Regions from separate parts of the Streptomyces sp. NPDC091287 genome, predicted to be linked through region 2. Evidence: riboswitches for the same ligand, from Rfam matches in the RefSeq annotation. Region 2 holds a riboswitch; the other holds the start of a gene.
What was found. A riboswitch is a leader RNA that binds a small molecule or an ion and turns the genes downstream of it on or off. The one in region 2 is predicted to bind guanidine.
Positions count from the first base shown of each region.

Region 1: linked by a shared signal. The riboswitch ahead of ACIQRW_RS27410 (DMT family transporter) and the one ahead of ACIQRW_RS06150 (DMT family transporter) in region 2 are both predicted to bind guanidine.

Region 1 covers NZ_JBIVUV010000017.1:127,943-131,341, reverse strand. The annotation lists gene ACIQRW_RS27415 (FAD-binding and (Fe-S)-binding domain-containing protein) at 1-1,488, shown strand, start outside; guanidine-III (ykkC-III) riboswitch at 1,746-1,810, shown strand; gene ACIQRW_RS27410 (DMT family transporter) at 1,824-2,288, shown strand; gene ACIQRW_RS27405 (hypothetical protein) at 2,264-2,665, opposite strand; gene ACIQRW_RS27400 (RHS repeat-associated core domain-containing protein) at 2,715-3,399, opposite strand, start outside.
Region 2 covers NZ_JBIVUV010000003.1:332,373-335,771, forward strand. The annotation lists gene ACIQRW_RS06140 (ABC transporter permease) at 1-210, shown strand, start outside; gene ACIQRW_RS06145 (DUF4394 domain-containing protein) at 355-1,263, shown strand; gene ACIQRW_RS06150 (DMT family transporter) at 1,407-1,721, opposite strand; guanidine-III (ykkC-III) riboswitch at 1,734-1,800, opposite strand; gene ACIQRW_RS06155 (PQQ-dependent sugar dehydrogenase) at 2,735-3,399, opposite strand, start outside.

The DNA.
Region 1 (3,399 bases), on a different contig from region 2:
CGCTATGCGCGATTCACCGACGACATGGTCGACCTGGTGCTGGACGCGGGCGGCTCGCTCAAGGCCGAGCACGGCACGGGCCGTGTCATGGCCCCCTATGTGCGCCGCCAGTACGGCGACGAACTCTTCGCCGTCATGCGGGAGATCAAGCGCCTCTGCGACCCCGCGGGAGTGCTGAGTCCCGGTGTCGTCCTGGACGACGACCCCACCGCCCATCTGCGGCATCTCAAGATCGTGCCCGAAGTCGACGCGGAGGTGGACCGGTGCGTGGACTGCGGTTACTGCGAGCCCGTCTGTCCCAGCGCGGACGCCACGACGAGCCCCCGCCAACGCATCGCCCTGCTACGGGAGATCGCGCTGGCCGAGACCGCGGGCGACGAGGCGCGGCGCGAGGAGCTCGCCGCGGACTTCGACTACGCGGCGGTCGACAGTTGCGCCGCCGACAGTCTGTGCGCCACCGCCTGCCCGGTGTCGATAGACACCGGCGCGGTGATGAAGCGGCTGCGTGCCGAGCGGCACGGACCGCTCGCCGAACGGGCGGCGATCACAGCGGCTCGTCACTGGAGCGGGACGACGGCCGGTGTGCGCGCGGGCCTGTCCGCCGCCCATGCGTTGCCACAACCGCTGGTACGGGCTGTCGCCGCGGCGACACGCCGGCTGGGAGCGTCCGACCTGGTGCCTGCGTGGACCCCCGACATGCCGAGATCCGGCGTCCCGCGGCCGGCCGGCCGGGCGCCCGAAGGCGCGGAGGCGGTCTTCTTCGCCGCGTGCATCGGTTCGCTGTTCGCAGCGGAACAGGGCGCCGCCGGGCAGCAGGACGGCACCGCGCGCGCGTTTCTGACTCTGTGCGAGAGGGCGATGGTGCCCATCGCTGTACCGGACGGGCTCGACGGCCTGTGCTGCGGCACGCCCTGGCAGTCCAAGGGGTACGTGGAGGGCCACCGCGCCATGGCCGGCCGCACGCTGGCAGCTCTCTGGGAAGCGACCGACGGCGGTCGTCTGCCCGTCGTCTGTGACGCGTCCTCGTGCACCCACGGCCTGATGCAGCTGCTCGACGCGCTGCCGTCCGAGGAAGGCGGGCGTTACGCGCCGCTGCGCTTCGTCGACAGTACCCAGTTCGCCCTGGACACGCTGCTACCGAGGCTTCCCGCCCCGCGCAAACTGACGTCGCTGGCCCTGCACCCCACCTGTTCCACGGTCCACCTCGGCACCGGGGAAGCCCTGCGTTCGCTGGCCGAGGCTGTCGCGGAGCGCGCGGACGTGCCGGAGAGCTGGGGCTGCTGCGCGTTCGGCGGCGACCGGGGACTGCTCCACCCGGAGCTGACCGCCGCCGCGACCGCTGCTCAGGCGGCCGAGATCGCGGACGGTGACTACGCGGCTCACGCCTCCTGCAACCGCACCTGCGAGATGGGCATGACACGTGCGACGGGCCGCCCCTACCGGCACGTACTGGAGTTGCTGGAAGAGGTGACGCGGCCTGACAGGTAAAGCCGGCGTCCCGACAACCGGCCGAGGTGCCGTCATGCGAGGGCTGAGGAAGCCCCTTCACCGAAACCACCAGCCGTCTTCCCAACCTCTCCGGACCAGCAGGGGCTACCTCGGCCGAAGTCCTGGCGTGCCCTCGTCACCTGATCCGTCGAGGTCCCGACAGAGTCGAGTTGTACGCCCGTTTGCCATGTCGGGGCAGCTCAGAGGAGGTGGCAGGTGTGCCGGATTGCCCACCGGTGCCAGGTGTGAAACTTTGGATGGAGCCCGAAACGGGGCTTCCGGACGAGGGCGCCGTACCCGGTGTGCGACTAGACGGCCCACAACAGGAGGCTGGCATGTCGTGGTTGGTTCTTGCTCTCTCGGGCGTGCTGGAAGCCGTGTGGGCCACCGCTCTGGGCAAGTCCGAGGGGTTCAGCCGGCTCACGCCGTCCCTGGTCTTCGCTCTGGCTCTGACCGGGAGCATGGCAGGGCTGGCCTATGCGATGCGGGACCTGCCCGTCGGTACTTCATACGCGGTGTGGGTGGGAATCGGCGCGGTGCTCACCGTCCTGTACGCGATGCTCACCGGGGACGAATCGGTGAGCGCGCTGAAGGTACTGTTCCTGGCTTTGATCGTCGGAAGCGTCATTTCCCACCCTCATACGAACCTGGCCCCACGTCCCCGAGCACCGACACATCAGGGCGTCAAACGCCAGGCCCGGGCCGGATCGTGTCCGGCCCGGGCTGCCAGGCCCCGGGCATACGGCCCGGGAACCTGTCGAGGCGTCCGAAGTGGCTACGGGTTCTTCTCGATCTCGTAGCCGTACGGCTTGTCGACGTTCGTGCTGAAGAAGAGCACCTGCGGCGGACCGTCCTCGGCGACCATGAGGGTGGCCACCTCCTCGTCCGTCGGGAACGAGCCGCCGGCCTCGATCATCAGTTGCAGGCTGTCCTCGGCGACGTCGTCCTGCCTCCAGGTTCCCGCACCCGACACTCTGGTCGCACCGTTCAGCGGCTCGCTCCAGGTGAATGCGATGGAAGCGGCGGGAATCCCCTTCATGCTGAACCGGCCGTCCGCGTGGAACTCGACCCGGCCGCCGCCGCTCCCGGTCCAGACGCCCGGCAGTCCGTCGGTGTCCACGTCCGAGGTACCCGCGGTGGAACAGCCGCCCAGGATCACCGCGAGCCCCAGGGCCACGGATATGGTGGCGCAACGCCCTCTTCCCACCGACATAATCCCCATCCCTCTACTTGTAGATGGTCTCTTGCCAGCGGATCTCGACCCGGTAGCCGGCGAAGAATCCTCCCGTGTGTTTGGGACCATTGTTGGCGGCCTCCTGCCACTTGGCGTGCATCGGTATGAACGACTCGTTGTTGATGTCCGTCGTGGCGGTGTACTTCACCGTGAGCGTGCTGCCCTTGCTCTCGGTGATCGTGTACTTGAGGTCGTAGGACCCGAGTACTCCCTGGGCCTTTCTGTCATCTTTCCCTATGAGCAACCCACCGACGTCGGAAGCGTAGACACCGACAAGCTGGGCGAGGTTCCTGTTCTGCCCCTCGGCGTTCTTGGTGGTGCTGTACTTCGTCTTGCCACTGCGCACTCCTGCGTCGCGGAAGGTATTGGCCACGTACACCCGGGCGTCCTTCATGCTGGTGCTGTCGATCAGGTTCTGGGTGATCTCGTCGTCGCCGTCGTACTTCGCGTCCGAGAGCGTGACCGCCTGCTTCGAAGACTTCCAGTGGAAGTCAGCACCCCAGGCCCAGCGGAAGGCGAGCGACCAGGGGCCGTCGCTGTTGACCTTGCCGTCGCCGCCGTGCTCGTTGTTCACGAGACTGCCCGACGGCAGAGAGCACATCGCCTGTGCCTCCATGAACATCTTCTGCAACTTCTGCATCTCGGGGCTGACCGGACCGGTGAACAGCAACGGCATG
Region 2 (3,399 bases):
CTGCGGACGATCGCGGAATGGAACCCGGTCTCCGCAACGGCCACCGCCGTCCGGCAGCTCTTCGGCAACCCGCCGCCGGCCGGCCTTCCGACGAGCGACACCTGGCCGGTCGTGCACGCGCTCCCCTACGCCGTGGTCTGCGCCTGCCTGATCACGGGCGCGTTCATGCTGCTCGCGCTCAGGAGGTTCCGGCGCATCACCCTCGGCTAAGGGCTCCATTACGGCGGCCCTGGGCGAGCGCTCACTCGTGCGGACGCGGCTGGATGGTCGTGCGCGACGCGCGACGGCGACGCGCACGTGTTCTCGTCGCTCTTGACTCCCGACGGTCGGGATCACACCTCATAGGAGACACAGATGCGCAAAGCAGTTCTCGCCGTGGCCCTGACCGCGGCGGTGTCCTCGGTGGTGCCGGCATCGGCAGGCGCCTGGGCGGTCGGCCCGTCGCCCGACCGGACCGCACAGGAAGCTTCGGGGCCGCGGAAGGCCGATGAGCGACGGGCCGCGGACGACGGCCTCGCGGTCATCGGCCTGACCACCGGCCAGCGGCTGGTGGAGTTCCGCACCGGGGATCCCTCCAGGCCCTGGCAGCTGGGCAAGGTCAGCGGCCTCAAGAAGGACACCAAGCTGGTCGGCATCGACTTCCGGGTGCAGAACACCAAGCTGTACGGGGTCGGCGACAAGGGCGGCATCTACACCCTGAACACCCGCAACGCGAAGGCGGCCAAGGTCTCCCAGTTGACCGTGGCACTGGCCGGCACGTTCTTCGGGGTCGACTTCAACCCGGCGGCGAACCGGCTGCGCGTCATCAGCGACACCGGCCAGAACCTGCGCCACAACATCGACGACCCGGCCGCCCCGCGCACCACCACCGTCGACGGTCCTCTGACCAACCCGACGACGCCCCCGTCATCGGCCAAGGGCGTGACCGGTGCCGCGTACACGAACAACGACCTCAACGCGGACACCGCGACGGCGCTGTTCGACATCGACACGACGAACGACCGGGTCTCGCTCCAGTCGCCCGCCAACGCCGGCAGCCTCGCCCCCACCGGGAACCTCGGGGTCAACGCCGGTCCGAACGCCGGATTCGACATCTACTTCTCCCACCGGAACCGGACCAACCACGGCTTCGCGGCTCTCAGCGTGAACGGCGCCTACCGCTTCCACGACGTCAACATCCTCACCGGCCGAGCACAGAGCATCGGTTCCTTCCCCAAGAACCACCAGGTCACCGACGTGGCCCTCCCCCTCAACCAGAGCTGAACGCAGACGCAGGCGTGGCAGGGACCGCGGCCTCGCACGCACGCGTAGAACTCCGCCCTGAAGCGTGACGAACCGCGACCCGCTTCCTTACGCGACTGTGCCCCACCTCGTTCGAGGTGGGGCACAGTCGGGCATGCGTGGGCTCAGTGGGCGGCCTTGAGGCCGACCACGCTGCCGACGATCAGTACCAGGAAGACAACCTTCAGTACGCTCACCGACTCACCGCCTGTGAGCATGGCGTACAGAACGGTGAGCACCGCACCGATCCCCACCCACACCGCATACGCGGTACCGACGGGCAGATCCCGCATCGCGTACGCCAAGCCGCCCATGCTCGCGGTCAGGGCCACGGCGAAAACCAGGGTCGGGGTGAGCCGGCTGAAGCCCTCGGACTTGCCCAGGGCCGTAGCCCACACAGCTTCCAGAATGCCCGAGAGAGCAAGAATGATCCACGACATGAAGGCCTCCAGTACGGGCCGTCTTGTCGCACACCGGGTACGGCACCCCTCGTCCGGAAGCCCCATTCCCGGGCTCCACTCCAAAGTCGCACATCAGGTCGCCGTTGGCAACGTCGACCACCCATCACCGCACGTCACCGGGGTTGACCGGAAGGTGGGGCATGTCGTGACTCTGGTCCGGTCGCTTCCCTGCCAGAGCCGCGCACGCGTGATTCGACGGAGCGCACACACGCCCCCGACGCTTCGTCCGCGTACGACACGAGCCCGGTCCTCGCATGGCAGATGCCTGAGCTCGTCGTGCGTCCGCGCCAAGTCGGCCAGGGCGCGCAGTCGGAAAACGAAACGCGGCGAGATCGGCGGTGACGACGACGCGCTCGGGATCGAAGGTGGTGTCGTTGTCCCATCCGCTGTCGTTGCCGTGCTCGTAGTGGGGCAGAGTCGCGCCCGGGGTGCGGCATGCGGTGAGCCAGAACTCCGTCCGGCGGGAGAGTTTCTCGTACGCGTCGCCGGGCCGGGCCGGCCCCTTCGGCGAGGTGGCGGGTCCTGGTCACGAAGCCCTTCGGCCGGACGGTCGCGGACCACAGCACACGGGCGGCGAGTCCGGCGGCCGGGGTGTCGGCCGAGCGCCACGGCGCGACGGCGTCGCGGAAGGTGGTGAAGACAGCGCGGGCGGCGTCCACGACCTGGTCGAAGGTCCCCGGGTAGACGTAGGGGCGGCGGGCGGTCTCGTACTCCTCGGCCGCGATCTCCCAGCTCCCGCCGTCGGCGGCGCCGATCATGACGCCGTGGTCGGCGCTGCCAAGGGCCTGCGGCCCGGGAGCCCGGGCCACGGCCGCCGACAAGAGGGTGATCCGGTAGCGCCGGTGCCGCCCCGCCGACGGGTCACGACACCCGCGCCGTGGCCCCTCCACACCCGAGTCGTTCCAGGCGGGAGCGGGTGGCATGGATCGAGGGTTCGTCGGTGGGCAGGCCGAGGGCGCACGTGCAGATCGCGAACGCCGCAGCAGCTGCTCTCAGCGGCCGACCGTACAGGCGTCCCCGTTGAGCGTGAAGCGCGGCGGTGGGGACGAGTCGCCGGTATGGGCGGCGAGATAGCCGAGGGTGATGCTCGCGCCGGGAGCGATCGTGGCGTTGTACGAGGTGTTGGCGGCCGTGATCGTGTTGCTTCCCTGGGTGAGGTCGGTGTTCCAGTCGGAGGTGACGGTCTGCCCGAGGGCCAGCGGGAACTTCAGTGTCCAGTCGTTCACCGGAGTGCTGCCGGTGTTGGTGACCGTCAGGTCGACCGTCGTACCGGTGCCCCATGCCAGCACGGTGGGCTGCACTCGGCAGGTGGGTTCCTCCTGGGCGAAGGACATGCGGTGCAGGCCGCCTGGCAGGTCGTTGACCGCGTAGAGCTCCCCGTCGACGGTCGTACCGATCGCCGTCACCTGGGTGGGCATCTCCCCTATCTCGGCCTGCTCGTAGCCGCCTTCGCCATCGGGGCGCAGCGCCCAGACGGTGGAGGAGCAGTAGTCGGTGGCGATGTACGTGCCGCCCACGAGGTCGGCGTGCTTGTCGCCCCGGTAGACGTGACCGCCGATGACCGAACAGCCGCCGGTGTACGGGGAGTAGGTGAAAACCGGCGCGGTGTACGTTTCGTCGGCGTCGCAGTCGCCCCCGCTGAACTTCTCCAGGCCCT